2 regions of the Peribacillus sp. FSL K6-5616 genome follow, and region 1 is predicted to be linked to the other one. Evidence: a T-box and tRNA genes for the amino acid it is inferred to sense, from the RefSeq annotation. Region 1 holds a T-box; the other holds one or more tRNA genes.

Region 1 (15,320 bases):
AGCGGTTCGATTTAAGCACTCTCCGCCATATTTTAAGTGTCGGTGAACCGTTGAACCCGGAAGTGGTGCGTTGGGGAATGAAGGTATTCAATCACCGGATCCATGATACATGGTGGATGACGGAGACCGGGGCTCAGGTCATCTGCAATTATCCTTGCCTGGAAATCAAACCGGGTTCGATGGGTAAACCGATTCCTGGCGTGAAAGCGGCAATAGTGGATGATCAAGGCAACGAGCTTCCGCCGCATAGAATGGGGAACCTTGCCATCAAGAAAGGCTGGCCTTCGATGATGAAGACCGTCTGGAAGAATGAAGCGAAATATGAATCTTACTTTATGCCAGGTGATTGGTATGTTTCCGGAGATTCCGCATATATGGATGAAGATGGATATTTCTGGTTCCAAGGCCGTGTTGATGATGTCATCATGACGGCAGGGGAGAGGGTCGGACCTTTCGAAGTGGAAAGCAAGTTGGTCGAGCATCCAGCTGTAGCTGAAGCGGGGGTCATCGGTAAGCCGGATCCGGTTCGGGGGGAAATTATCAAAGCGTTTATCGCCCTTCGTGACGGATACGATGCGAACGATGAGTTGATTGAGGATATTCGTACATTTGTAAAACATGGTCTAGCAGCACATGCAGCACCTCGTGAAATTGAATTCAGGGATAAACTTCCTAAAACACGAAGCGGTAAAATCATGCGCCGTGTCTTGAAAGCTTGGGAACTTGATTTGCCAACCGGTGATTTATCATCGATGGAGGATTGAGAAACTGAGTCATACGGATTATTGAAAATGAAAAAGGCATCCATTGTCACTTTCATGGATGCCTTTTTGGGAGATTATAAGGAAACAGGCTGTCGGGGGTTACCCGACAGCCTGTTTTAGTTCAAGTGTGTCATTCTTCCTCTTCTTCCGCTTTATCCGTTTCTTGCTCTTGATCCTTGACTGTACCTTGATCTTTGTCAGTCTCTTGAATTTCTTTATCTGTATTCTCTTTGTTTGTGTCTTGAACTGGCTCTTTTTCTTTATCCGTTTCCGTTTCTTTTTCTGGTTGTATATCTTTTTCCGGTTGTTTATCTGTATTTTTATCTGGACCGTTCTCTTCTTTTGAGTCTGTCTTTTTAACTTCGTTAACTATTTTATCTTTTCCGCGATCATCTTTATTTTTCGTGGAGTCTTCTTTGGAACTTGTCTTTTTAGCGCCGCTTTCAACATGTTGGGAAGGGGCTGATTCTTTACCGACAATGTCGACGGCCGTTACGTAATAAGATCCGCCAGAGCCGACTTTGTAAACAAGATTCTCCCCAGCATTGATGCTCGCCACTTTTTTGCCGTCTTTATAGACACGATAACCGACGACATCTCCTTCATGATGCAAGCCCCATGTAATCTTATCGTTGCTGATCGTTATGGATAGGGGATCTGGTGCTTTGCCATTATCATTCAATTTCGCTGTCGCCCCGACGACATTTCCTGATTTTTCGGCTCCGGGAATCACAGATCCCGGGTCAACGACATATTTCAATCCGATATCTGCAAAGGAATCGGGATTCAACATGAACCCGCCGCTTGTGAATTCGCCAGGCGTTTGCGGAAGGGCTGCGTAGCGTTTGCTGCCGACTGATACATATTGACCATCTATGAAACTATCATCCGCCCTGGATGGAGCATATTTCGCGATGAATAAATCCGATTTGACAAGCCCGGCCTTTTGGCATGAGCTTGAAGGCAGCAGTCCTGAAACGCCACAGAAGGAACGGCTGACAATTCCGCCCGGCCTTTCAAATCGCTTATCGGGGTCGATGAGTTTAGGGTCGACTTTATATGCGGCATTGATCAAATCTGCCCAATAATACATATTACGTTTATTATATTCAAGACCATTATAAGTCCCTTGCAAGGATTTCGGCTTGTCATAACCGAGCCATGTCCCGAACGATACATTCGGGTTGCTGGCTACAAACCAGGCATCCCAATAGTTTTGTGAAGTACCGGTTTTACCTGCCCAATCACTTGAGAAAGCAAGGCGGTTCCTGACCGAGGCCGCCGTCCCGCTGTTTACGACATCACGCATCATATCAAGCGTCAGGTAAGCGGCTTGCGGAGAGAAAACATCCACTGGTTTCACTTTATGCTGATAGATGACTTTACCATCTTTCGAAACGATTTTATCGATCATATAAGCATCGATGAATTCTCCTGAATTGGCAAAAGTGCCATATGCATTGACGTTTTCTTCAACGGTTACACCTTTTTCCATCGCACCTAATGACACGGCAAGATTGGAGTAATCCCCTTTCGTCACGGTGGAGAAGCCCATTTTTTCCAAATACGAAGCGGGGCTCAGGTTGAATATTTTCTTGTAAAAGAGCGCTGCCGGGATGTTATAGGAATTCTTCAGGGCCTCGCGGGCAGTCGATACTCCCGTATAGCTGCCGCCGCCATAGTTTCCTGGACTCCACGGTTTGCCGCCTGTTGGAATGGAGATCGGCACGTTGGCCGATACGCTGCCAGGCGAGATCTTGCCTAGCTCGATGCCTGGACCATATATCACCAGCGGCTTCATCGTTGATCCGTTCGAGCGCAATGATGCGGTGGCGTGGTTCGTCTGTTCCCGCTTGAAATCGCGGCCGCCTACGAAACTGATGATTTTCCCTGTTTTATTCTCGATAAGAATCGCTCCGGCCTCTACGGGCTGGCTTACTGTCTTCATTTCCTTCGTATCCGGGTCGGGGACTTGCGCCAGTTTATCGTACCCGAAATTCGGATAGTTTTTCGTTACTTCCTGCATCTTGTCATAAATCTTTTTGTTGACGGTCGTATAAACCTTATAGCCATTTTGCCGCAGCTTACGGTCGGCAAGTGCTAGATATTGAGCTTTTAAATCATCATTCTTTAAATCTTTCTCTTCATATCCATCTTCTTTTGCCAGACTGACAGAGAGGATTTCGATGGAGCGTTTTTCGATTTCATAGGTGAGCCATGGATATTTCTCGGATGGCATCTCCGTTTTACCGATAAAGTCTTTTGTAATGTCGTATGCGTTTGCTTTATCATATTCTGCTTTTGTTATGTACCCGTTACTATACATCCGCTTTAAAACGGTTTTCATCCGGTTGATGCCGGGCTCTTGATTTTCCTTCAATTTTCCTTTCTGGGTATATGGTGTATATCCGAAAGGGCTTTGCGGCAATCCAGCGATAAAGGCTGATTGGGGCAGTGTCAGATCTTTGGCCTCCACGCCAAAAATACCTTCAGCGGCGGACTCGACCCCGGCGATGTTACGGCCTGAAGAGTTTCGTCCCAAAGTGGAGACGTTTAAGTACGTTTCCAAAATTTCTTCTTTTTCAAAGAACTTTTCGACCCGGAGTGCAAGAAGAATTTCTTTTGCTTTCCGTTCAAACGATACTTCGTTGGTCAGGACTTGGTTTTTAATGAGCTGCTGTGTTAATGTACTTCCTCCCGATTGGACGGTTGCATTCGAAAATTCCTGGTAAATCGCACGCAGGATGGCTTTCGGGACAACCCCGTCATGCTCATAAAAATACTCATCTTCTGTAGCGATGACTGCATTTTTAAGATGCTCGGAAACTTTATCGATGGACACTTCCTCACGCTCAAGGTCACTCTTAAGCTTGCCCAAGTATACTTCATCTGCAAAGTATACTTCAGAGGTCTCTTCATAATTGTAAATGTCTTTTTTCAAATCTTCTTTTGAGCGTACTGGCTCATCATTGACGAGGGCAGCGAAATAGCCGGCTCCGACGCCGCCGGCGAATGAGAATCCTAGGATCCCGACAATAATGAGGATCAGTGTTAAATTCCAAATGACTTGGTATGTAACCCGCGCGTTCTTATGTGTTTTTTCACTTTGGAAAAAACGGGTCAGCTGCTTCCAGACTGTTTGAAATCTATCTTTTTGATTATTATTCATCGTATCATACCCCCTGAAATCACATATATTATAGCATATAACAGGTAGGGGAAAGGGCATCTTTCTTATTTTTCTATAATCTGTAAGGGTGATGTTGACAAGGATTCTTATGTATGATAAAAGTTTATTAACAACAATAAAATGATTAAATGATCGCGATGATAGGACCCAGTAGTCAGACTATCCCTGTTTCAGAGAGCCGGTGGTTAGTGGAAATCGGTACAAATGGTATGATGAATTACTTCCTGGAGCATTTGCTGTGAAATGATTAGTAGCAGGAAACGGCTGACGACCGTTATTCGTCTTGAGCGGAGGGCATATTATGTCCTCAAGTTGGGTGGTACCGCGAATTCATTCGTCCCTTCATATTTATGAAGGGGCGTTTTTGTGTGCTTTTTGCGGGTTTTTCTAAGATGGAGGAGGAATATTTAATGGAATTGCTTAAAGACCTCGAGTGGAGAGGAATTATTTATCAACAAACGGATGAAGAAGGTTTTAAGAACCTTTTGGAAAAAGAGAAAATTTCTTTATACTGTGGTGTCGATCCAACTGCGGATAGCATGCACATCGGTCATCTATTGCCATTCTTGACATTGCGCCGTTTCCAGCAGCACGGTCATCGTCCCCTTGTGCTGGTAGGCGGTGCGACAGGACTCATCGGTGATCCAAGCGGTAAAAAAGAGGAACGTCAGCTGCAAACGCTGGAAAAAGTGCTTTATAATGCAGACTGCATAAAAGGGCAGTTATCCCATATCTTTGAATTCGACGGTGAAAATGGTGCGGTCATGGTCAATAACTATGACTGGATAGGCAAAATCGATATGGTTACGTTCCTGCGTGATTACGGGAAATACATCGGCATTAACTACATGCTGGCAAAAGATACGGTTGCTTCCCGCTTGGATACGGGAATTTCCTTCACTGAATTTGCGTACACGATTTTACAGGGAATTGATTTCGGTCATTTATACAGCAATTACGACTGTAAATTGCAAATAGGCGGCAGTGATCAATGGGGCAACATTACGACCGGCCTTGAAATGATCAGGAAATCCAATGATGAGAATGCCAAAGCATTCGGTATGACGATCCCGCTCGTAACGAAAGCGGATGGAACGAAATTCGGTAAAACGGAAGGCGGAGCGATTTGGCTTGACCCGGAAAAAACGACTCCGTATGAATTTTACCAATTCTGGATCAATACGGCAGATGCAGACGTCGTGAAATACCTGAAATTCTTCACATTCCTGTCTCGTGAGGTGATTGAAGAGTTAGAGCAATCCGTACAAAACGAACCGCATTTGCGTAAAGCGCAAAAAGCTTTAGGGGAAGAAATGACCCGTTTGATTCATGGTCAGGAAGCTCTTGACCAAGCAATCAAAATCTCTGCCGCCTTATTCAGCGGTGAGGTGAAGAATTTAAGTGCAGCGGAAATCAAATTGGGCTTTAAAGATGTCCCTAGCTTCGAACGTGAAAGCAAGGAAGATATCGGTTTGGTCGATTTAATCGTTGAAGCGAAAATTTCGCCATCAAAGCGTCAAGCCCGTGAAGATATTCAGAACGGGGCAATCTCCATAAATGGGGAGAAAGTGACCGATCTGCAATATGTAGTGACGGAAGCTGCCAAGATTGAAGGGGAGTTCATCCTCGTTCGTCGCGGCAAGAAGAAATACACATTAGTGAAATGATTGTCCAAAGCCCGGCTGAATCCCAGCCGGGCTTTGTTCTGCAAAGATGTTTAGGTGCAAAAAAAACCCCATCCAAGGATGGGGTTTTTGAAGTTATTAACGAGAGTAGAACTCAACGATAAGAGCTTCGTTAATTTCAGCAGGCAATTCAGAACGTTCTGGTAAACGAGTGAAAGTACCTTCTAATTTCTCAGCATCGAAAGTAAGGAAATCAGGAACGAAGTTAGTTGCTTCAACTGATTCTTTGATGATTGAGAAGTTGCGTGATTTTTCACGAACTGAGATTGTTTGTCCAAGAGACACTTTGTAAGATGGAATGTCTACGCGGCTTCCGTCTACAGTGATGTGACCGTGGTTAACAAGTTGACGTGCTTGACGACGTGTACGAGCTAAACCAAGACGGTAAACTAGGTTGTCAAGACGTGATTCAAGAAGAATCATGAAGTTTTCACCATGTACACCTTTAAGTTTGCCAGCGCGGTCGAACATTGTGCGGAATTGACGCTCAGTGATTCCGTACATGTGACGAAGTTTTTGTTTCTCTTGTAGTTGCATTCCGTATTCAGAAATTTTTCTACGTTGGTTAGGACCATGTTGTCCTGGAGCATAAGGGCGTTTTTCTAATTCTTTACCAGTACCTGTTAGGGAAATTCCTAAACGACGGGATAGTTTCCAGCTTGGGCCAGTATAACGAGCCATAGGATGACTCCTCCTTTAAATGTTTTTATTTTGGTAAAATAAAAACCGTGTGAATGTACGATCATGACCATTTTGTTTTCATGTACCTTCGCCCTAGCAGCAGAGGGTTACGAGATACACCTCTGGATTGAGGAACAAAATGAGAACATAAAGGCTATCACATAGGCTGCAATATTTTACACAAAGAGTATTGTATAATATTCTGCTCAATGAGTCAAGGACAGTTGTGATAATTATAGAATAGAGAATGGCGGCAGGAAAAATACAATTTTATCATGAGAAAATGAATGCAACAATTATGGATGGTTTCCGGGATTGCTTGGGAGCCCTTGCCACGGGTTTCCTTTGCATCATTTAAAAGTGAAATGTCAAAAGGGCCGTTGAGAAGTTATATATTGAGAAGGGTTCAGTAAAGGGTTTGTACCTGGGTACTGAAATGGAAAAGGGAGCAGGCATGGGTTGCCGCTCCCTTTAACTTTTATAGATGATTGGAAAGGATTTCAGCGAACTTCTCCAGTCCTTGCTGATCCATTTCGTCAAAACGGTCCGTTATCGGGCTGTCGATATCGAGGACACCAAGCAATTTGCCATCCTTCATGAGCGGGATGACAATTTCAGATCTTGATGCCGCATCGCAGGCGATATGTCCAGGGAATTGGTGGACATCCTCAATGCGCAGGGTTTTTTCAGTTGCCGCTGAAGTTCCGCATACGCCCTTGCCCATTGGAATGCGGACACAGGCCGGAAGCCCCTGGAAGGGTCCTAGTATTAATTGGTCTTCTTCATATAAATAAAAGCCAACCCAGTTAATCTCATCGAGAAACTGATTAAGTAAAGCTGCCGCATTGCTTAAATTGGCTATCCTGTTCGTTTCATCTTCGATTAAGGCAAGTAGTTGTTTTTGGACCAGTTCATAGTTTTTTTCTTTTTTTCCTTGATACATTTCGACATTAAACAAAAGCGTTCACCTGTCTTCCTCATATTTTTACAGCACTTTCTAATCATGATGCTCCATTGTTGGGAAATTGTCGAGAACTTACTAAAGGATTCAGGCTCTTTCGTGAAGAAGTAGTCCATAAGACTTGTCTCAAAGAAAGCGAGGGATTGCCTGAATGAATCGCCAGACGCCAACGAAACAAGCCATTGTGGATGCTGCATTGCATTTATTTCATTTAAAAGGCTATCATGCTACATCCATACGGGATATTGCGAATAAAGCGAAAGTGAACGCTGCCAATATTGCCTACTATTTCAAGAATAAGCAGGGGTTGCTGGAATTCTGTTTCACTTCCTATTTAGAAGAATATATCCTGGTCCTTGAGACGAACATGACGCTGCTTGAACTTAAAGGCCCGCAGCATTGCTTGATGAACCTTGTAAAGGATATCCTCGCTTTCCAGAGGGAAAACTTCCTTGCTGCACGGTTCATATATGGGGAATCTTCACTCGATTCCAATTTAAACCGTGAAATTCATTCGACTTATTTTACAAAGGAAAAGTCATATTTTCAATATATATTGGAACAAGGAATCAAGAGCAGGAGTTTCCAGCAGGTCTCCGTTCCCATGTATATGCTGCAGTTGAAGGGATTATTGACGGCCCCTGTCCTGCATACCCATTATGCGATGGATGTGCTTCATGTATTCCCGCAGGAAGCGTATTATACGAATATTTATGCCAATGAAGTCGGGCGTTTTCTGCAAGATACCCTTTTCATTGCCGAAGACCTGCAGCCGCTGTTAGCTGGCCGGGGCTGAAGTGTAAACATGAGTTACCCATTATACCCTTCAATCAGTGCCTGGTGGCCCTGACCCAAATCTTTAGCCTGATGGGCATCGGAACCGTAAATGAGCGGAATGCCGAGTTCTAAAGCACGCTTTGCAAATCGTTCAGGAGGGTAGGGTTCACCGCATAGCGGCTTTACAAGTCCAGCTCCATTATAATCCAGTTCATACCTTTGATCCTTGATCATTTCGAGAACCTTGTAAACCCGCTCGTCAAAACTTGATGCCGGCGGATATCGATGCTGGAATTTATGGACAAGCGTAATGTGCCCGATCCGTTTTGGTTTATAAATGCCTAAATCAGTTTCTATTGACTTTTCCAGTGTATCGTAATATTTGGCATAAACCGATTCCACTGAACCTAGTTCATTGGCAATCTCAGCGAACCCAATTTCGCTGAAATCGATACAATGCCAGCTGTTTTGATGCTTGATGAAGTGAACGGAAAGTATACTATCATCAAGGAATTCTCCGATTTCGTCGAGGAATTCTTTTGTTTCTTTTTCATACCCCTCTATAAAGTCAACCTCCAGACCTGTTTTGATCAGGATTTTGTCTTTATAGCGTTCTTTCAGTACGCGGAGCTCTTGAAAGTAATCCAGGAGCAGGGCAGCGTCCATCCCGCTGTCTTTTTCAGGCGTAGGATCTTGAAAATTTCGTGGCAATGGAGCATGTTCCGTAAATGTGATTTCCTTTAATCCTAGCTCGATTCCCCGCGTAATATATTCATCGAATTTATCCGTAGAGCCGTGAGGGCAAAACGGAGTGTGCACATGACCGTCAGCTTTCATGGTCCTTCCCTCCCAAAAAACAGGTATTTGTAGCAATTTTCTACAAAAAAATCATTTTTCTCGTCAAAAATTATTGCTAACATGGTATCATAAAAGCATTAAATTTAACATTTTTACAATTCATATATAAATAGCAAGACTGTAAGGACTAGAACAGGGGGCTTACCATGGATTACATAATTGGGGTAATTGTATTAATTTTGATTTTCATCATTTGGGGTTATTTTTTCAAAAAGAGATATTTTAAAGAAATCGATCGACTGGAATCCTGGAAAATAAGCATCACGCACCGCCCCGTGCTGGAAGAGCTTTCTAAAGTCAAACAATTGAACATGACAGGTGAAACAGAGGAAATGTTCGAAAACTGGCGCATTGAATGGGACGCCATCATTACGGATCATATGCCCGAAGTCGAAGAGCTTTTATTCGATGCCGAGGAATTCGTCGATAAATACCGTTTCAGCCGATCAAAAGAGATACAGCGCAAAATTACAGTCAAGCTGAATGAAATAGAGGAAATGATCAAAAAGATCCTATACGAACTGAATGAACTCGTAGGCAGTGAGGAAAAGAATCGATTGGAAATTGAGGATATCAAAGAATCCTACCGTCAATTGAAGAAATCCCTGCTTGCACACAGGCATAATTATGGGAAAGCGGCTGATAAGCTGGAAAGCTCCTTGGATGAAGTGTTGCAGATCCTTCAGAAATATGAAGAAGAGACCGTGAACGGCAATTATTTGAATGCGAGGGAGCTTGTTCTCACCATTAAGGACAAATTGGCGGTTCTGTCAGTTAAAATGGAAATGCTCCCAAAATTATTGGTTGATAGCCAATCCGAGCTGCATTCCCAGCTTAATGAATTGAAGGATGGTTATGAGGAGATGTCAGGACAGGGGTACCTGTTGAGCCATATCCAATTCGAGCAGGAGATATCACGGCTTGAGGAAGAACTGGATCTATATAAAACACAATTGGAAAATGCCGAAACGGAAGCAGTGGAAAAAGGCATTAAAGAAATGCGCGAAAGCATCGAGGTTCTTTATGACCTTTTGGAAAAAGAAGTACTTTCAAAACAGTATATCTTGAAAAATGATGAAATTCTCAGGAAAACGATTAGTGACCTTGAATATGAAAACGATAAACTTAAAGTTGAAACCATACATGTTCAACACACGTATCATCTGACGGAAAATGAGCTCGATGCCCAACGGAAAATGGAAAAGCAGATTGCCCAGATTTCAAAACGCCATCAATTGCTCGTCTTGAAAATGGAGGATAATGTGATGGCAAGCTCGCTTATCAGCGAAGAGATGCAGGGGCTTGCAGTACAGTTGAAGGAATTACAGGAAAATCAGAAAGACTTTACCGTTAAATTACAGGCTTTACGAAAAGATGAAATGGATGCCAGGGATTCACTGGCAGAATTGAAGCGCAAAATGGTCGATACTGGACGTTTAATTTCAAAAAGCAATATTCCAGGTCTTCCAGAAGAGTATAAAGTGGTGCTTCAGGATGCCAAAGAAAGCATGGATGACGTTCAGGGTAAACTTGAAGAAAAGCCTCTTGAGATGGCCGCTGTTTATATTTATTTGGAAAAAGCGGTTCAACAGGTTGATAAGGTCCACGAAAAAGCCCAAGAATTGATCGAGCATATGTATTTGGCCGAAAAGGTGATCCAATTTGGAAATCGTTATCGAAGCAGCCACGATATGGTAGCCGAGAGCCTAAGGGAAGCCGAAGCGAAATTCCGAAGCTATGAATATCAAGCCGCATTGGAAACGGCAGCCACTGCCATAGAAAAGGTCGACCCAGGCAGTTTACAAAAAATCGGGGCGAACATAGAAGAAGTCCTTTCCTGAAAACCCGCCATGGCGGGTTTTTTTTCTTTTTATAGCTTAGGTGGGAAGTTAAATCATTCTCGGGAATAAAAAGAAGCAGGTATCCTATCATTCTTGGACCAGTGTTTTACATTCTCTTTCAAATTCAATTATGTTAATATTAGAAGTTGCAACAGCAACATTGAAACTTATATTTAGAAGAGTGACCATCATAGATATAAAAACATGGAAGGTGAACCCATGATTTATTTTGACAATAGTGCAACAACAAAACCGTATCCCGAAGTAATCGAATCATTCATGAAGGTTACTTCGGACTATTTCGGGAACCCTTCTTCGCTTCATGGACTTGGGGTGCAATCCGAAAAACTGCTTTCCGCTGCCAGAAAGCAGATTGCTGATTTATTAAAGGTGAAGAGTTCGGAAATATATTTCACTTCCGGGGGAACGGAAGGAAATAATCTTGCCATTAAAGGGGCCGCCCACTCTCAGGGAAATCGCGGCAAACACATAATCACGACAGCGATTGAACATCCTTCTGTAGAAGATGCATGCCAATCACTGACAAGAATGGGATATGAGATCACATATCTTCCGGTTAACGAATTTGGACAAATTGATGTAACCGATCTTAAGGATGCATTGAGGGAAGATACCATTTTGGTTTCCGTCATGCATGTTAATAATGAAGTTGGCTCGATACAGCCGATTGCTGAAGTGGGCAAATTGTTAAAACAATACCCAAACGTGCTCTTTCATGTCGATAATGTACAGGGAACAGGCAAGGTTTCCTTATCATTGCGTGAAGCCAATGTGGATTTATGTACAATTTCCGGCCACAAGGTTCACGGTTTGAAAGGGACGGGCATCCTGTATGTTCGTGAAGGCGTTCGGGTCGATCCGCTTTTCCATGGTGGCAATCAGGAAACGAAAATCAGGAGCGGCACCGAAAATGTTGCGGGAATCGTCGCCCTTTCGAAGGCTTTGCGTATTAGTATGAACAATCAATTGCTGTATCATGATAAGCTTCAGCAAATCAAAACTTATTTATATAAAGGTTTGAAGGAAATGGACGGGGTGTTGGTTAACAGTCCCGAAGAGGGTGCACCCCATATTGTGAATTTTTCCGTGCCGGGACTTAAATCCGAGGTATTGCTGCATGCACTGGAATCGGAAGGAATATATGTTTCGACGACTAGTGCCTGTTCTTCGAAAAAAAGGACGGTAAGCAAAACGGTGGACGCGATGTTCCATCATTCAGCTCGTTCCGAAAGCGTCATCCGTATCAGTACTACCTATGGGAATGAACTGGAAGAAGCAAAGCAAGTTCTGGCGGCGATACAGAAAATAGTCGCTAATTTAGAAAAAATAATGAGGGTTGCTAAATGAAATTTGATCATATAATTATCCGTTATGGAGAAATCTCCACTAAAAAAAGAAACCGTAAAGGCTTTGTAGACAAAATGAAGGCACATATCCGCTGGAGTTTAAAAGATATAGAAGGCGTAGTGCTGACAGCCAACCGGGAGCGGATGTACGTTCTCCTGAACGGTGCTGACCATGTGCCGGTCATTGACCGGTTAAAAGGCATTTTTGGAATACAGTCATTAAGCCCTGCAATAAAAATAGAGCGTGATCTGGAAGTGATGAAAACGGCAGCCTTGTATTACCTTAATCATACCCTTGAAGAGGTAAACACGTTCAAAATCACGACAAAACGCGCCGATAAGGATTTTCCATATAATACCGATGAAATTAACAGGGCAATCGGCGGGCATTTGCTCCGAAATACAGAAGATTTAAAAGTCGATGTAAAGAACCCTGATTTGAACCTGCTAGTGGAAGTGAGACGCGAAGCCGTGTATTTGACAGGTGAAATCATCCAGGGTGCAGGCGGTCTTCCATTCGGTTCAAGCGGGAAGGCGATGCTGATGCTTTCAGGCGGGATTGATAGCCCTGTTGCAGGCTTCCTTTCGATGAAACGGGGATTGGACGTGGAGGCGATCCATTTTTACAGCCCGCCGTTCACAAGCGAGCGTTCACGTCAAAAGGTCATTGATTTGGCGGGCAAGCTGGCAGAAATAAATGGAAGCATGAAAGTGCATATCGTTCCATTTACGGAAATCCAGTTATTGATTCAAAAACAAATCCCGGAAAACTACTCCATGACTACAACCCGTCGTTTAATGATGCGGGTCGCCGATCGAATCCGTGAAAAGGAAGAAGCCATGGCACTGATTACCGGTGAAAGCCTTGGACAGGTTGCGAGCCAGACGATGAGCAGCATGTTTGCCATCAATGAGGTGACGAATACACCGATCCTGCGTCCGCTGATTACCATGGATAAGACAGAAATCATCAAAATAGCAAGAGAACTCGATACTTTTGAAATATCCAATCTGCCTTACGAGGATTGCTGTACGGTCTTTACGCCGGCAAGCCCAAAAACGAAACCGAAACGTGAAAAAGTCAATTACTATGAAAGCTTCGTCGACTTTGAATCCTTGATCGAAAAAGCGGTCTCCGAAACAGAAATATTAACGGTTAAACCGGGCCAGACTTTCGATAAGGAAGAAGCGATGGAAGACTTATTTTGATATCCTTTAATTACCAATAAAAATGTGCGAATGAAGCCATGTGTTTTAACACACTCTATAATCACAAGGAGGTGAAACACACATGGCAAACAACAACAGCTCAAACGAATTATTGGTACCTGGAGTTGAACAAGCTCTACAACAAATGAAATATGAAATCGCTACAGAATTCGGCGTACAACTTGGTGCCGACACAACATCTCGCGCTAACGGTTCAGTTGGTGGAGAAATCACAAAACGCCTTGTTCAAATGGCTGAACAACAATTAGGCGGAGGTTTCAACAGATAATTTCATAAATATGGCTACAGAGAGCGGGTTTTAACACCCGCTCTCTTTACGTTTGCGGACTGAATTCGTGGACGCCGATTTAATAAATTCCTTAGTTTTACTACATAATTGTTTACTGTTTTATATAATATTAAACCTTATTGGAATGAAGAAATGTGCGACACACCTGCTAGCCGAGACCCCACCGAAAGGGAGTATGTGTAATGATTTCCACTCCAGGCACTCGCTTTCCGCGGGCGGTCCGGGGAGCCTCCTTGGCGTTCGCCTGCGGGGTCTCCCTTGGCCACGCTTTTCCCGCAGGAGTCTCGTACCTTCCGTTCCAATCACTGGAACTTCTTTTTTAAGAAATATTGTAGGGAAACTGGCTCCTCTTCTCCAATTCGTCTTTAGTCTGGCGGTTTCATCAATTTTTCGGCAAAAGGAGTTCCGAATTGCTCTCGCCTCGAACCAAAATTTAAAAAGTAAACTAGATTATCCTTCAGTATTCCTTAAAGGATTGAAGAAATGTGCGACACTCCTGCCGAATAACTGGGTAGCCGAGACCCCACAGGGGCTTGCTTTGATGAGGCTTGGCAGGCAGTCGGCGGAAAGGGAGCGGATCTTTGAAATCAACTGGAATGTTTTATTGAAAAAACTGAAGGCAAACTCACTTTAGGAATTGTCTACAGGCTATAAGAGAGCGGATTCTACACCCGCTCTCTTTTTTAATTTGTAAAAATAAATAGAAATTTTAGAGAAGTATCTTGTATAATGAGTAGGTACTAAGAGTTCATAATTGGAGGGGAAGAATATGAAGCGTGAAGACTTATTGGCTCCGGAACATTACAACTTAGTGAGTGAAATGGAACGTTATGCAAAAGATCCAGGTAAAGTTGCCGTACTTTGGGAGAACGAAACCGGAGATAAAAAACAACTTACATATGAGAATTTATTAAAAAGTGCAAATAAAATTGGAAATGCCTTCAAGAAAAAAGGACTGGGTAAAGGTGATACGGTCCTCATCATAATCCCCCGTTTGGTGGAAGCTTATCAAGTGTATTTAGCCGCATTGAAAATTGGCATGATTGTCATCCCTTGTTCTGAAATGCTTCGTGCGAAGGACTTGCAGTACCGAGTCAACCATGGTGATGTCAAAGGAATCATCAGTTATCATGAATATACTGACGAATTGAATGAAATAGAAGGAGCGGAAAGCCTCCTGAAGTTTTCAATCGGAAAACGAATCGAAAATTGGCTGGATTTGAATGAGCTCGCCGATGAGGAATCCGATCAGCTGACCATCGCTGACACGAAGAGTGAGGATATGGCATTCTTATCGTATACTTCCGGAACGACAGGGAATCCAAAAGGGGTCGTCCATACACATGGATGGGCTTATGCCCATTTGAAAACGTCTGCTGCAAACTGGCTCGGGATCAGCGAAACGGATGTCGTTTGGGCAACGGCAGGCCCAGGGTGGCAAAAGTGGATTTGGAGTCCTTTCCTGGCGGTTCTGGGAACAGGAGCGACAGGCCTTGCCTATCATGGAAAGTTCGAGGCGAAAAAATATCTTCAGCTGCTACAGGACTACAAAGTGAATGCATTATGCTGCACGCCAACCGAATATCGATTGATTGCAAAGGTGGATAACCTTGATGATTATGATTTATCCCATCTTCACAGTGCTGTATCGGCGGGAGAGCCTTTAAATCAAAAAGT
Region 2 (15,320 bases), 1.7 Mb from region 1:
TTCCATTAAGGCGGAGCTGTGATGGCGAGGGAAATATAGTACCGAAGTTCCTGATTCCACGCTGCCAAGAAAAGCCTCTAGTGAGATGTAAGGTGCCCGTACCGCAAACCGACACAGGTAGGCGAGGAGAGAATCCTAAGGTGTGCGAGAGAACTCTCGTTAAGGAACTCGGCAAAATGACCCCGTAACTTCGGGAGAAGGGGTGCTTTTTAGGGTGAATAGCCCAGAAAAGCCGCAGTGAATAGGCCCAGGCGACTGTTTAGCAAAAACACAGGTCTCTGCGAAGCCGCAAGGCGAAGTATAGGGGCTGACACCTGCCCGGTGCTGGAAGGTTAAGGGGAGAGGTTAGCGCAAGCGAAGCTTTGAACCGAAGCCCCAGTAAACGGCGGCCGTAACTATAACGGTCCTAAGGTAGCGAAATTCCTTGTCGGGTAAGTTCCGACCCGCACGAAAGGTGTAACGATCTGGGCACTGTCTCAACGAGAGACTCGGTGAAATTATAGTACCTGTGAAGATGCAGGTTACCCGCGACAGGACGGAAAGACCCCGTGGAGCTTTACTGCAGCCTGATATTGAATTTTGGTACAGCTTGTACAGGATAGGTAGGAGCCTGAGAAGCCGGAGCGCCAGCTTCGGTGGAGGCGTTGGTGGGATACTACCCTGGCTGTATTGAAATTCTAACCCGCGCCCCTTATCGGGGTGGGAGACAGTGTCAGGTGGGCAGTTTGACTGGGGCGGTCGCCTCCTAAAGAGTAACGGAGGCGCCCAAAGGTTCCCTCAGAATGGTTGGAAATCATTCGTAGAGTGTAAAGGCACAAGGGAGCTTGACTGCGAGACCTACAAGTCGAGCAGGGACGAAAGTCGGGCTTAGTGATCCGGTGGTTCCGCATGGAAGGGCCATCGCTCAACGGATAAAAGCTACCCCGGGGATAACAGGCTTATCTCCCCCAAGAGTCCACATCGACGGGGAGGTTTGGCACCTCGATGTCGGCTCATCGCATCCTGGGGCTGTAGTCGGTCCCAAGGGTTGGGCTGTTCGCCCATTAAAGCGGTACGCGAGCTGGGTTCAGAACGTCGTGAGACAGTTCGGTCCCTATCCGTCGCGGGCGCAGGAAATTTGAGAGGAGCTGTCCTTAGTACGAGAGGACCGGGATGGACGCACCGCTGGTGTACCAGTTGTCTTGCCAAAGGCATAGCTGGGTAGCTACGTGCGGACGGGATAAGTGCTGAAAGCATCTAAGCATGAAGCCCCCCTCAAGATGAGATTTCCCATGGCGCAAGCTAGTAAGATCCCTGAAAGATGATCAGGTTGATAGGTCAGAGGTGGAAGCATGGTGACATGTGGAGCTGACTGATACTAATAGATCGAGGACTTAACCAACGCTTTAAAAAAATGAAATACCTTCTTCTTATTATCTAGTTTTGAAGGAATGAATTCTTCAAAAATGAATATAGTCTGGCAATGATGGCGAAGAGGTCACACCCGTTCCCATTCCGAACACGGAAGTTAAGTTCTTCAGCGCCGATGGTAGTTGGGGGTTTCCCCCTGTGAGAGTAGGACGTTGCCAGGCTGTTCATTTAAATCTTTAATGGGTTTTAGGAAACATTATATTATTCCGCAGTAGCTCAGTGGTAGAGCATTCGGCTGTTAACCGAACGGTCGTAGGTTCGAGTCCTACCTGCGGAGCCATATGCTTCCATAGCTCAGTAGGTAGAGCACTTCCATGGTAAGGAAGAGGTCAGCGGTTCGAATCCGCTTGGGAGCTTCCCGATCTATCTATGAACAAAAAAAACAGTTCGGCCCGTTGGTCAAGCGGTTAAGACACCGCCCTTTCACGGCGGTAACACGGGTTCGAATCCCGTACGGGTCACCATTTTAAATCATTAATCCGGAGGATTAGCTCAGCTGGGAGAGCATCTGCCTTACAAGCAGAGGGTCGGCGGTTCGATCCCGTCATCCTCCACCATTTTATTCTTTACTTGCCGGTGTAGCTCAACTGGTAGAGCAACTGACTTGTAATCAGTAGGTTGGGGGTTCAAGTCCTCTTGCCGGCACCATTTACAACCATATATTGCGGAGGGGTAGCGAAGTGGCTAAACGCGGCGGACTGTAAATCCGCTCCTTCGGGTTCGGCAGTTCGAATCTGCCCCCCTCCACCATTTTAATAAAATCCTGTGGATCAGTTATATATTCTCTATATTGGGGAAATATATGATTACCACCTTTTTATTTTGTTGTACATTAATCATTGCATATCATATATTGGGCTATAGCCAAGCGGTAAGGCAACGGATTTTGATTCCGTCATGCGAAGGTTCGATCCCTTCTAGCCCAGCCATTTGCGGAAGTAGTTCAGTGGTAGAATACAACCTTGCCAAGGTTGGGGTCGCGGGTTCGAATCCCGTCTTCCGCTTAATATATTTTAAATTCCTTAGGGGCCTTAGCTCAGCTGGGAGAGCGCCTGCCTTGCACGCAGGAGGTCAGCGGTTCGATCCCGCTAGGCTCCACCATCAACTACATACACCAAAACTTACGTCTTAAGCCAAAAATGGTTTAAGACTTTTTTTTGTTTAAGGCATAATTGGGTAAACTAATCCCCAGAAAGATATTTTTTCACAAAAAACATATGTTATCGGAAAACGTGCATCATTATACATGGAAATGTCGAGTTGAACCAATTGGCATATACGATATAAAATGGTGGAAAGGGGGAATTGTATGTCTATTCAGAAAATTTCCGTCATCGGATTGCCTATGGACCTTGGTCAAGCAAGGCGAGGGGTGGATATGGGACCTAGTGCCATCCGCTGCGCAGAGATTGTCGAGCGTCTTGAAAAGTTGAATATAGAAGTAGAGGATTTAGGGGATATAATTGTAGGGCGTCCTGAAAATGCAGATGAGCCCGGGACAAATTTAAAAAACTTACAGCTTGTAGCAAAAGGTAACACCCAGTTAGCTACAAGAGTTGATGAAATAATAGAAGAAGGTTCCTTTCCGCTTATATTGGGAGGAGACCATTCAATAGCAATAGGCACACTGGCAGGAGTCGCAAAGCACTATGAGAATCTAGGTGTGATTTGGTACGATGCACATGGCGATTTAAATACGGAAGATACTTCACCATCAGGAAATATACACGGGATGCCCTTGGCTGTCAGTATTGGGATTGGACATCCGGACCTGATCAATATCCATGGTTTTGCTCCAAAAGTGAAACCGGAAAACATCGTAATCATCGGAGCGAGGTCATTGGATGAAGGGGAAAAGGAACTTATCCGTGAGAAAGGGATTAAAGTATTCACGATGCATGAGATCGACCGGTTGGGAATGACACGGGTCATGGAAGAATGCATTGATTATTTAAGGGAAAGAACGGATGGCGTCCACCTTTCACTGGATTTGGATGGAGTGGACCCAGCAGATGCACCCGGAGTCGGGACACCGGTAATTGGTGGTATAAGTTATCGGGAAAGTCATTTGGCCATGGAAATGCTTGCGGAATCCAACTTGATTACATCCGCTGAATTCGTTGAAGTGAATCCCATTTTAGATGAGCGAAATAAAACGGCAATCGTTGCCGTGGCCTTAATGGGTTCGCTATTTGGAGAAAAATTAGTATAACTAATAATTAAAAGAAACAGTAACCGGCTTGTAATGGGTTACTGTTTTTTATATGCTAGAAGACATAGGTTTATTTACCAGGGTGTATGTAACAAAAACATATTTATAGATAAATGGTTGCAATTTTCTATCCATATTCACTTGAGAGCACGTCTGTCCATGAGATCTTCATTTTTAGTTAAATGGATGTATTGAATGATTAAAGAATCCAGTTTGCTGCTAACTTCAATAACTTCATTATCCACCATCGAAGAACGGGAAGCCAAAAACATCATTTTCTGTCTGCATTGTTCAATATGGTCTAAAATTTGTTCAGTACTCATATAGAGAATCACTCCTTTGAATTTTACAATTTCTTACTATATAGCCCTGTTTTTTTTTTCTTAAACATAAAATGTAAAACTTTGTTAAAATTAATGTATTAAATTTTTGAAACCTTTCAGCTTACGATTCGTAGTAATCGTATAGCCGCATGAGCGGGGGTAATACCGGAAAATGGATGCACTCATTAAAGAGAGAATTAATCAAGTATTAAAAGGAGACCATAATGCCTTTGGGGAAATTGTCGAAATTTACAAGGACAAAGTTTTCCAAATATGTTTCAGGATGCTCGGAAACAGGCAAGAAGCAGAAGATTTGGCTCAAGAGGCCTTTGTAAGGGCCTACGTGAACATTCGAAGTTTCAATATAACAATGAAATTTTCTACATGGTTATATCGGATTGCGACCAATCTTTGTATTGACCGGCTTCGCAAGAAAAAACCGGACTACTATCTGGATGCAGAGGTGGCAGGAACAGAGGGATTGAATATGTATTCCCAAATTGCATCGGATATGGCGAAACCCGAGGAAGAGGTTGAATCATTAGAACTGCAGGAAACCATTCAAGTGGAAATAATGAAATTGCCCGAGAAATACCGATCGGTAATCGTATTGAAGTATATTGAAGAGTTATCTCTAAAGGAAATCAGTGAGATACTCGATTTGCCGGTCGGTACGGTTAAGACGAGGATACATCGCGGTCGCGAAGCCTTGCGTAAACAACTACGCCATTTATAAAAAGAAGGTGAGAAAAATGAACTGCCATGAGGAAATCATTGAATATATGCATGATTATTTAGATGAGGACATCAAACCGGAGCATAAAGAAGTTTTACGGGAGCACTTGCATGACTGTGCTGAATGCCGGGATTACTTTCATGAAATGAAAAAGGCGGTCGCTCTTGTACAAAGCACTTCCCATATAAAGGCCCCGGATGACTTTACAGCGAAGGTTATGGCTCAATTGCCAAAGGAAACGAAAACAACAGGTGCTAAACGTTGGTTCAAAAGCCATCCTTTCATGACAGCGGCAGCGATGTTCATCATATTGATGACAGGATCTGTTTTTTCCACTTATAATCAGGACGAACATTTTTCAGTATCAAAGCAGCCTAACTTAGTGGTCGAAGGTGAAACGGTTATTGTGCCTGAGGGTGAGACAATCAAGGGAAATGTGGTAGTTCAAAATGGTAATATTCAAATAGATGGTGAAGTAGAGGGAGATGTGACAGTCATAAATGGGCATAAGTATATGTCTAAAGCAGGTAATGTGACCGGAAGCATCCATGTTATTGACCAAGCTTTTGAGTGGATGTGGTATAAAGTGAAGGACACTGCAACCTCGTTGGTTCCTGCTAAAGAGGAGAAAAAGGAATAAGGAATAGAAGCTGGGCAGGGGCATCGTTTTTGATTTACGATGACTTCGCCCAGCTTTATTTTTTAAAGGAAGGGGAACCATTTTTAATGGTTCTTTTTTCCTGTGTAAATTTCTCACACTAGTTTTTAGATGAATCATTTAAAAAATGGTATACTATTAAGGTTATTGTAAATAAAGATTGTAATTGGTATTTGGAGTAATACTGACTGGAGGAAACAACATGTCTTTAACCAATTTGACTGTTTGGGACTATGTAGTAAATTTCATTGATATTCTCCTTGTATGGTTTGTGATATATAAATTGTTAACTATTATTCGAGGCACGAAGGCTATTCAGCTGCTAAAAGGAATTTTTGTAATTGTCATTGTAAAAAGCTTAAGCAACCTGTTTGGTTTCAATACACTCGGATGGTTAATGGCACAAGTCATGAATTGGGGAGTATTGGCAATTCTCGTCATTTTTCAACCTGAACTGAGAAGGGCACTTGAACAATTAGGACGCGGGAAGCTCTTTGCAAGGGGCACCGTTCCAGAAGAGAATCAGCAAGAGCGTTTAGTCGAGGAAATCCTAAAGGCGTCCACCTATATGGCAAAAAGGCGGATTGGTGCCTTGATTACGATAGAAAAAGGTACGGAGCTGGGGGATTATGTTGAAACGGGGATACCCCTGAAATCCTATATTTCTTCAGAACTGCTCATTAATATTTTCATCCCTAATACGCCGCTCCATGATGGCGCAGTTATTTTACAAAATAACCAGGTGGCAGCTGCAGCTTGCTATTTGCCATTATCAGAGAGTCCATTCATATCAAAGGAACTTGGCACACGGCATAGGGCAGCCATAGGCATGAGTGAAGTTACGGATAGTCTGACGATCGTCGTATCAGAAGAAACGGGAGGAATATCCGTCACTAAAAACGGGGAACTTTACCGGGATTTGAATCAAGAATCATTTAGGGCCATGCTTACAAGTGAACTGGTAGTGGAAAATATCAAATCGACTTCCTCAAGCATCTTTAACTGGAGGGGGAAAAAGAATGGATAAATTCACCAATAGCGCTTGGTTTATGAGAATCGTAGCTTTTGCCTTGGCAGCACTTTTGTTCATTTCCATTAACTTTGAGATGGAGTCGGATAAAAAATCCCTTGGTTTATCGACTGCCCCTGAAATCAGTACGGAGACCATTGAAAATGTACCGGTTGAAGTGTACTATGACCGCGAGAATCTAGTGGTGAGCGGGGTGCCTGAGACAGTTGATGTTACTCTAAAGGGAGCAAAAAGCCTATTGATTAATGCGAAAAACCAGAGGGATTTTAAAGTGTATGTAGACCTTTCTGATCCTGCAATCTCAATGGGGGACAGAACTGTCACATTTAAAATAAGTGAGTTGAATGAAAAGTTAGTGGCGACGATCGATCCGGAATATGCGGAAGTCAACGTTCAGGAACGGGTGACGAAGGAATTCTCCGTTGAAGCCGAGTATAACAGCTCTTTACTTGAAGAGGGGTATACAGCTGGTCAGCCAACAGTCAGCCCGAAAACTGTTAAAATAACGGGTGCTAAAGATGCAATTGAACAAATCTCCTATGTAAAGGCAAACCTTGAAATAAGTAAGGGACTTAACGAAACGGTGAACAGTAAGGCAACCGTTAAAGCCTTGGACAGGGATTTGAATAAGCTGGATGTGACGATCGAGCCATCTTCTGTTGCCGTTTCCTTAAAAGTGAGCATTCCTTCCAAGACGGTGTCGATAGCACCGAAGCAAACCGGCAAGGCAAAGGATGGCATCAGGATCACGAGTATAAGTGTCGATCCAAAAGAGGTCACCTTATTTGGTTCGGAAACGAGCCTGGAGAAAATAGATGAAATAAATCTTCCTGTAAATATCTCGAAAATTGATGGTGATACAGAACTGGAACTCGATCTTAATAAACCGGATAGTGTACAAAAAATGTCCTTGGGTAAGGCGCAGGTCAAGATTCGTACAGAAAAAGTTGATGTAGATGAAGAGAATGCAGAGCCAGTCGTGGAAGAGGAAGAACCAGAAACCGAACAAAAACAAGAAGAACAAGTAGTCGAAGAAAAACCAGAACCAGAAGAAGAAGATGAAGCGGCTGCCATTGAGTCCAAAACTTTCAACAATATACAAATAGTTCCTGTGGGCATACGGGATGACCAAGATGCCGAATTGGAATCCGATGTAACCAGCATCACTTTGCTTGGTGAGGCGGATGATTTGAAGAAAATAACTAAAGACGACATTAATCTTACAGTAGATGTGAGTAATTTAGATGAAGGTACGCATGATGTGGATCTGGCGGTAACAGTGCCTGAGGGAGTGGAATGGGAACTGGATTCTAAAACGGTTTCGGTCACCATCACACAAAAAGACGAAGAGACATGACCTTCCTTTAACATCATCATTAAATTCAGTAACGATTCGAAGAAGGAGCGATAAAGATGGGTAAATATTTTGGAACAGACGGAGTAAGGGGTATAGCGAATAGCGAGTTAACACCGGAGTTGGCATTTAAACTAGGCCGTTTTGGTGGCTACGTCCTTACTAGAAATACAGAAAAACCCAAAGTGCTTATAGGACGCGATACTCGTATTTCAGGTGAAATGCTGGAAGGTGCGCTTGTTGCAGGTCTTTTATCCATTGGGGCTGAAGTGATGCGCCTGGGTGTCATTTCGACACCGGGAGTAGCCTATTTAACAAAGGCCTTAAGTGCTGAAGCAGGTGTCATGATTTCCGCTTCGCATAATCCGGTAGCGGATAATGGCATTAAATTCTTTGGACCGGATGGGTTTAAGTTATCCGATGATCAAGAAGCGGAAATTGAAGCACTATTAGATAAGGAAAAGGATGAGCTTCCACGCCCGGTTGGCGGAGATTTAGGCCATTTGAACGATTATTTCGAAGGAGGGCAAAAGTATCTCCAGTATTTGAAACAATCAGTGGATGAAGATTTTACAGGCATTCATGTTGCTCTTGATTGTGCACATGGGGCTACATCTGCCTTGGCCATGCATTTGTTTGCAGATCTTGATGCAGACATCTCTACAATGGGGGCATCGCCCAATGGCTTGAACATTAATGATAAGGTAGGTTCCACCCACCCTGAGGCACTTGCTGAATTCTTAAAAGAAAAAGGTGCGGATGTTGGGCTTGCATTTGATGGCGACGGAGACCGCGTCATTGCAATAGATGAAAAAGGTAATATAGTGGACGGCGACCAAATCATGTATATCTGTGCGAAATACTTGAAAGATAATAACCGTTTGAAACAGGGAACAGTGGTTTCTACGATTATGAGTAACCTTGGTTTTTATAAAGGTCTTGAAGAGCATGGTATACAAAGCGCCCAGACGGCAGTGGGGGATCGCTATGTGGTCGAGGAGATGCGTAAAGGCGGCTATAACCTTGGCGGAGAGCAATCCGGACATATCATCTTCCTGGACTATAACACGACAGGAGATGGCTTATTGACGGGCTTGCAGCTTGTGAACATCATGAGCGACACCCAAAAAACCTTATCCGAGCTCGCTGGAGAGATGAAGAAATATCCACAAACGCTGATCAATGTCAGAGTTACCGATAAACACGCTGTAACAGATAATGAAAAGGTACAGGAAGTCATCAAGGCAGTCGAAGGGGAAATGAACGGAAACGGTCGCATTTTGGTGAGACCATCCGGTACTGAACCTCTAGTCCGTGTTATGGCTGAAGCACCGACAGCTGAGGAATGCACTAATTATGTAGATCGCATCGTCGCAGTTGTAAGAGCGGAAATGGGAATGAACGAATAACTAATCCTATGCATAAAAGGAACGAAATTTCCTTTTATGCATATTTTTATAAAGAAGTCTTTTTTGTTGGTAAAGGTAATTAAGAATTGACCTATGTCCCTTGTTTAAGGTATGATTATCCTGATTTACAACTCATTTTCTAAAAATGGTTGTTCTAAAAAGGAGGGTAGGCAAGGAGAGAATGGATTCACAAAAGCGCCTGAACTAAGTCTGGACGAGAAATGACTTAGTTGACGAGGAGGAGGTTTATCGAATGATCGGCGGATACCTCCCGGCTGAAGTGCACAGCCGCAGTAATTCCAATCTTAAAACAGTAGGGCAACTTACTGCACAAAGGGTCGGAAATGCACAATGGGAAAAAGTGCTTTAGGGCATTTCCTTTATAAAAATATATATCAGAGATGAGGGGGCAGGGATGCCCCCGTGCATTCCTGTTCCCTCGAATCGGTTGGAGGAACAGAAATTATGTGTGGAATTGTTGGATATATTGGACTTAACGATGCAAAGGAAATTTTATTAAAAGGTCTTGAAAAACTTGAATACCGCGGTTATGACTCTTCAGGGATTGCTGTGCGAAATGAAGCAGGAGTGACAATCTTTAAGGAAAAGGGAAGAATTGCGGACTTACGAGCAGCCGTGGATGAAAATACTATGGCGCATACCGGAATAGGACATACGCGCTGGGCTACACATGGTGTGCCAAGCCGTGAAAATGCCCATCCTCACCAAAGTAATTCAGGTCGATTGACATTAGTTCATAATGGGGTCATTGAAAACTATGCGATTCTAAAACGTGAATATTTGAAGGATGTTGCCTTTAAAAGTGAAACGGATACGGAAGTCATCGTTCAACTCATAGAGAAGTTCGTGAACGAGGGCATGGAAGTGGAAGAGGCGTTCCGTCAAACACTCACTCTATTAGAGGGTTCATATGCCATTGCCCTATTGGATGCTGAAAATGATGAAACCATCTTAGTCGCCAAAAATAAAAGCCCGCTGCTGATCGGTGTCGGAAAAGACTTTAACGTTGTCGCTTCGGATGCAATGGCGATGCTGCAAGTCACAGATCAATTCCTTGAACTGATGGATAAGGAAATGGTTATCGTGACAAATGAAGAGGTAACGATCAAGAACCTTTCCAACGAAGAAGTCATGCGTGCTCCTTACACGGCTGAACTGGATGCAAGTGATATTGAAAAAGGTACGTATCCTCACTATATGCTCAAGGAAGTCGACGAGCAGCCAGCCGTAATACGTAAAATCATTCAAGCATACCAAAATGAAGAAGGTAAACTTGCAATCGACTATAACATTACTGAAGCCGTAAGTGAGGCTGACCGTATTTATATCATCGCTTGCGGAACCAGCTATCATGCAGGGTTGATTGGTAAGCAATTCATCGAAAAAATGACTGAAATTCCGGTTGAGGTCCATGTGGCATCGGAATTCACTTACAATATGCCGTTATTATCGAAAAAACCGCTATTCATCTTCATTTCACAAAGTGGTGAAACTGCAGATAGCCGTGCCGTGTTAGTGTCCATCAAAGCGCTTGGTCATAAAGCCCTGACCATCACGAACGTACCTGGCTCTACATTGTCACGTGAAGCGGATTATACGCTCTTGCTGCATGCTGGTCCTGAAATTGCCGTAGCCTCTACAAAGGCCTACACAGCCCAAGTGGCAGTCTTATCCATCTTGGCGAATGTAACTGGCCAATTCCGTAACATGGAGTACGGTTTCGACCTTGTAAAAGAGCTTGGAATCGTTGCGACGGCTATGGAAGCCCTATGTGATTCGAAAGAAGAGATGGAAGACATCGCCCGTGAATATTTGTCCGTTACAAGAAACTGCTTCTTCATCGGCCGTTCCCTTGACTACTATGTTGTACTTGAAGGGGCACTTAAGCTGAAGGAGATTTCTTACATCCAGGCGGAAGGCTTTGCTGGCGGAGAGCTTAAACATGGAACGATTGCCTTGATTGAAGAAGGTACACCTGTCATAGCCCTTGCTACTCAAGCAGGCGTCAACCTAAGCATCCGTGGTAATGTGAAGGAAGTGGTTGCCCGTGGCGCCAACCCTTGCATCATTTCCATGAAGGGTCTGGAAGAAGAGGATGATCGTTTCGTCATCCCGGAAGTGAATGAACTATTAACACCCCTTATCTCTGTTATCCCGCTGCAGCTCATTGCCTACTACGCAGCCTTGCACCGCGAATGTGACGTGGATAAACCGCGTAATCTTGCGAAAAGTGTAACGGTTGAGTAAGTTGGAATGAATGCAATGTAGATTATAAAAAGTTGCGAAGCTTTACCCCTTTGGCTATGATTAGCCAAAGGGGTATTTTTTATGTTTAAAACAACGAGAACCTCTCAAGTTGACAAGTGGATTAGAAGACCAAGGTAATAAGAATCGGTGGCAGTGTAATGCAATCTATCAAATTCATCATTTGGTAGTCATGGCACCCATTATAGCAATGTTAATGATCTTCCTATGGTGCATTGTTGAAAGAAACCCATATTGGCATTAAATTTAGGTGATGTTGAAAATGAAGTCTTCATAAAAATTTTTTAATTTAGGAGAGAATGACATGGAAGTCTTTGCAGAGTTTTTAGCGAATATTGATAACCCGCAACATAGGGAACGAACGGAAGAAGTCCTGGCTTGGGTAACTAAGAAATTTCCACATCTAATGCCGAAGATTGCGTGGAATCAGCCTATGTTTACCGATCATGACACATATATTATTGGCTTTAGCGTAGCCAAACATCATTTGGCTGTTGCCCCTGAAAAGGCAGGGGTCGATCATTTCTCTGATGAAATCGTGCAGGCTGGCTATGATCACACCAAGCAGTTGGTACGTATCAAGTGGGACAGTCCGGTTGATTACTCATTACTTGAGAAAATGATAGAGTATAATATTTTTGATAAGGCAGATTGTTCAACTTTTTGGCGGAAATAATAAAAGCTGATTATTAAGGGTGAAAACCAACAAATAGATTTTAAAAACAGCTGCCATTGCAGCTGTTTTTTATTACCGAAAATTAAAAATGAACTATAAAATCACAAAACCCTTCACGAAATAAGAAGCAGAATGGTGAAGGTCGTTCCCTTTTCGAGTTCGCTTTTCACGGATATGGTCCCTTCATGCATCTCTATAATCTTTTTCACGATGGATAGTCCTAAACCGCTCCCGATTTTTGAGCGTTCCCTTGCCAGGGCTGCTTTATAGTATCGCTCGAATATATGAAACTGGTCTTTTTCAGCAATGCCGATTCCATTATCGGATTCGTTATGGATGCCTGATATGAGTTTCTTTCTCTTTACTTCTGTTTATTCGTTGTCTGGTTTGGAAGATCTTGTATCTTTAAAATCTATAAAACTCATCGTTCTGATGGCTCTACCAAGCGTATTCTCTCAATACAGTCTCTAAGTCTCTCAAAATCATTTCTTTTTGGAACGGAACTCCACACAAATACTTTTGCATCGTATTTTTCAATAGACATATATAAGCGATCAGTGATTATTAAATCAGGATGTTCACCTTCGTTACAGAGTTGAATATGACTGGATATCCTTTTTATTTGATTAATGATATATTCACTTGGATTTCCTTCCAGAATTGAAAAGACTTTAATCTTGATTGGCTGGTTGTCCACTTTAAAATTAATTGTGCGCTTAAGTAATCCATGGTACCTACCCAATAATCTCTCCCGATGTTTCAATATTTTCGTAAGCGCCTTTTTCTTGGCAAGTTGATCATAGAAACGGTTCATTAATTCCACTTGATTTGGGGGATCCTGTTCAAAAGCTATCTTAAATGGATCCTCTTTAAATAGAAAGGTAGGCCCATCAAAAATCTGAGTATAGTAATGAAGGTATAAGAGATTGGCAAACAAGGCACCATACTCTTCCGCGTTAATTTCCATTGAAAAAAATTCCGTGAAAGTTTCCAACCAGTGTATGGTTGTTTGTACAAAAAGATCTTGGTTATGATGCTGGGCAAAATTCATGATTAAACTGATTTGGGGATTTTTTTTATCATAAAATTCAAAACAACTAATTACAGTAAAGGAAAATATTATTTCTAAAGTGATTTGCTCTTCCGTTAAGGTTGTTAACTCTTTAAATAGAGGTTCTGCCAATCTTGAAAATGATTTAAATAAATGATGATGTTTCGTGAATGATTCATAGGTAGGATCTTCTTCAATGACATACCCCAACTTAGCTCTAGTAATGGAGATGGCTAGCCAATACAACATCTGCTCAGGCATGCTTTCCTTCTCTCCTTTTAAAAGCTCAAGGATTTGTTCCCTGGTGACAGATGAGAATGGCCAAACCTCGCCCCAGCATGAATTCCAATAAAACAAGTAGTAAAAATATCGAAATTGTTTTTCCATACCATTGAAAGTCGCCATATGCTGTGTTGTATATTGTAATTTGAACTGATCTAGAAGCGGTTTAATTTTATTGACTCGTCTGTACATGGATGCGTAGCTCGTATAATTCTTTTTTGCGAAGGCATGTATGTCACCCATTGTATTATAAAATATCTGATCACACGCCTTATAGGTTAATGACTGTTCTAAATACCACCTCTCGACCGTTTTGATTGAGAAATTGTCTTTTGTCTTCAAATAAAAGTTTTTATGCTCACGTTCAATGATATCTGCTTCTGGTTCCATTTCTTTTAAGTCATGTTTTAGTTCGCCAATAAATTTTAGAATTGTCCTATCTGAAGCATTTAAGCTTTTTGCCATATCAGAAATGGAACAAAATTGATTTATTGAATGCAAGTGGATTAAAATCCGTACTTTTTGATAAACAGGACGATCTAAAAAGTAATACACCCAATCACTTCCCCTCCCCCTAAATCGTTCGAAAACTTTATCCCTATTAGTTCCTATTACCCACCTCTTTTATACCAGAAACACCATCTTCTACAATTGCAAAATAATATAATTTTATCAATGGAAACTACCTTTCATTCTTTTCATTTATTTCCACAAAAAAGGAAATTAACCACTTTTTAATGACATAGAACCATATAATAAGCTATGAACCGTTATCTATTTATCGGTTTTTTAACTGTTTTCAGGAAATATGAAATGAACTGAGCGTATGGGACTTAGTGTAAATACTAGAACTGACACATGTAGGAAATCGGAACTGTAGATCAAGAATCAGGTATTGTAGAATCATGCCTTTTAATGGGCTCCAAGAGTCAATAATGAAATAAGGAGCCATTTTAAGTACCGGATTAATGGTATCGGGATAAAAATGGCGAGTAACGTAATGTGATGGCCTGAAAAGTGAATATTGTGCTGTAGGAAGTATTGAGTATGAGCTTGAAAGGTACTCCGGCATGGCAGGGGTATCTTTATTACTTGATTGATATAGAGTTCATATCTTGTACTTAAAGATTCCCTAATTTGAAAAAACTCGATTATTCAGTCGAATATTGTTGATTGAAAAGTTGGCATTTTTCGAAAAATGCTAATTAAGGTACTAAATATGATCATCAAATTCTATTGTATATCGCAATGAACTGTAATTATGATTGAGTTGTAGAAACCCTGCAGGGATCATAGAAATTTTCTACAGGAATGGAGATGAAAAGTAATGAGGAGCCAAACGAACGAATGGAAGAACAACAATAAAGGATCTTTCTGAAAAGGGAGAGTAATAGGTCTTATTCCTAAATAGTATGATAGTGGGTTTTAACAACCGGCAGATCTCAGGACTTACCGTTATGGTCTTTTAGGGCCATATTATTAATGAAACTAAATGGCATCGTTTTCAGGGCATTAGAAGAAAGTCCACCAAATGATTGAAGGAGGGTGGAATGGTGAAAAAATCAATTATATATATAAGTATATTAATGGTTTTACTTGGTATTAATTTTTCAAATGTACATGCCGAATCAAGCGGTTCATATGGTTCTGACTCAAATGTAGGGTTCTTTGGAGAATATATTCATAAAAAAGATTCTGACAGTAATAAATCCCCCGAATCAGGTGTATCTGGAAATGAATCAAATGAAAATGGGCCATCAAATGATGTAGGGCTTGAAAAATTACCTCAAACGGGTGATCAATCGAGCACTCAAAATATGTTTTTTGGAGTTCTAGTAATTTTATTAGCTTTCTTTCTTTTGCAAAGAAAGTCATTAAGAGTCATAGATAAAT

What was found. A T-box is a leader RNA that pairs with one kind of tRNA and senses whether it is charged. The one in region 1 lies ahead of tyrS (tyrosine--tRNA ligase), so its partner is inferred to be a tRNA-Tyr.
Region 2: it encodes a tRNA-Tyr, which carries the amino acid that the T-box ahead of tyrS (tyrosine--tRNA ligase) is inferred to sense. The anticodon was not compared.

What each region holds. Positions count from the first base shown of each region.
Region 1 covers NZ_JBBOYT010000001.1:3,513,308-3,528,627, reverse strand. Annotated here, with positions in the region: gene acsA (acetate--CoA ligase) at 1-764, shown strand, start outside; gene MHB45_RS16895 (transglycosylase domain-containing protein) at 895-3,933, opposite strand; T-box leader at 4,083-4,299, shown strand; gene tyrS (tyrosine--tRNA ligase) at 4,365-5,621, shown strand; gene rpsD (30S ribosomal protein S4) at 5,718-6,320, opposite strand; gene MHB45_RS16880 (GAF domain-containing protein) at 6,799-7,278, opposite strand; gene refZ (forespore capture DNA-binding protein RefZ) at 7,433-8,077, shown strand; gene hisJ (histidinol-phosphatase HisJ) at 8,092-8,895, opposite strand; gene ezrA (septation ring formation regulator EzrA) at 9,063-10,757, shown strand; gene MHB45_RS16860 (cysteine desulfurase family protein) at 10,977-12,125, shown strand; gene thiI (tRNA uracil 4-sulfurtransferase ThiI) at 12,122-13,333, shown strand; gene MHB45_RS16850 (alpha/beta-type small acid-soluble spore protein) at 13,416-13,622, shown strand; gene mbcS (acyl-CoA synthetase MbcS) at 14,413-15,320, shown strand, end outside.
Region 2 covers NZ_JBBOYT010000001.1:5,217,905-5,233,224, forward strand. Annotated here, with positions in the region: rRNA gene MHB45_RS25465 (23S ribosomal RNA) at 1-1,381, shown strand, start outside; rRNA gene rrf (5S ribosomal RNA) at 1,456-1,571, shown strand; tRNA gene MHB45_RS25475 (tRNA-Asn) at 1,616-1,690, shown strand; tRNA gene MHB45_RS25480 (tRNA-Thr) at 1,694-1,766, shown strand; tRNA gene MHB45_RS25485 (tRNA-Glu) at 1,800-1,874, shown strand; tRNA gene MHB45_RS25490 (tRNA-Val) at 1,892-1,967, shown strand; tRNA gene MHB45_RS25495 (tRNA-Thr) at 1,983-2,058, shown strand; tRNA gene MHB45_RS25500 (tRNA-Tyr) at 2,077-2,160, shown strand; tRNA gene MHB45_RS25505 (tRNA-Gln) at 2,265-2,339, shown strand; tRNA gene MHB45_RS25510 (tRNA-Gly) at 2,343-2,414, shown strand; tRNA gene MHB45_RS25515 (tRNA-Ala) at 2,436-2,511, shown strand; gene rocF (arginase) at 2,720-3,622, shown strand; gene MHB45_RS25525 (aspartyl-phosphate phosphatase Spo0E family protein) at 3,760-3,945, opposite strand; gene sigW (RNA polymerase sigma factor SigW) at 4,118-4,681, shown strand; gene MHB45_RS25535 (anti-sigma factor family protein) at 4,698-5,321, shown strand; gene cdaA (diadenylate cyclase CdaA) at 5,542-6,366, shown strand; gene MHB45_RS25545 (CdaR family protein) at 6,359-7,726, shown strand; gene glmM (phosphoglucosamine mutase) at 7,783-9,132, shown strand; gene glmS (glutamine--fructose-6-phosphate transaminase (isomerizing)) at 9,598-11,400, shown strand; gene MHB45_RS25560 (iron chaperone) at 11,723-12,094, shown strand; gene MHB45_RS25565 (ATP-binding protein) at 12,208-12,441, opposite strand; gene MHB45_RS25570 (helix-turn-helix domain-containing protein) at 12,516-13,982, opposite strand; gene MHB45_RS25575 (LPXTG cell wall anchor domain-containing protein) at 14,981-15,320, shown strand, end outside.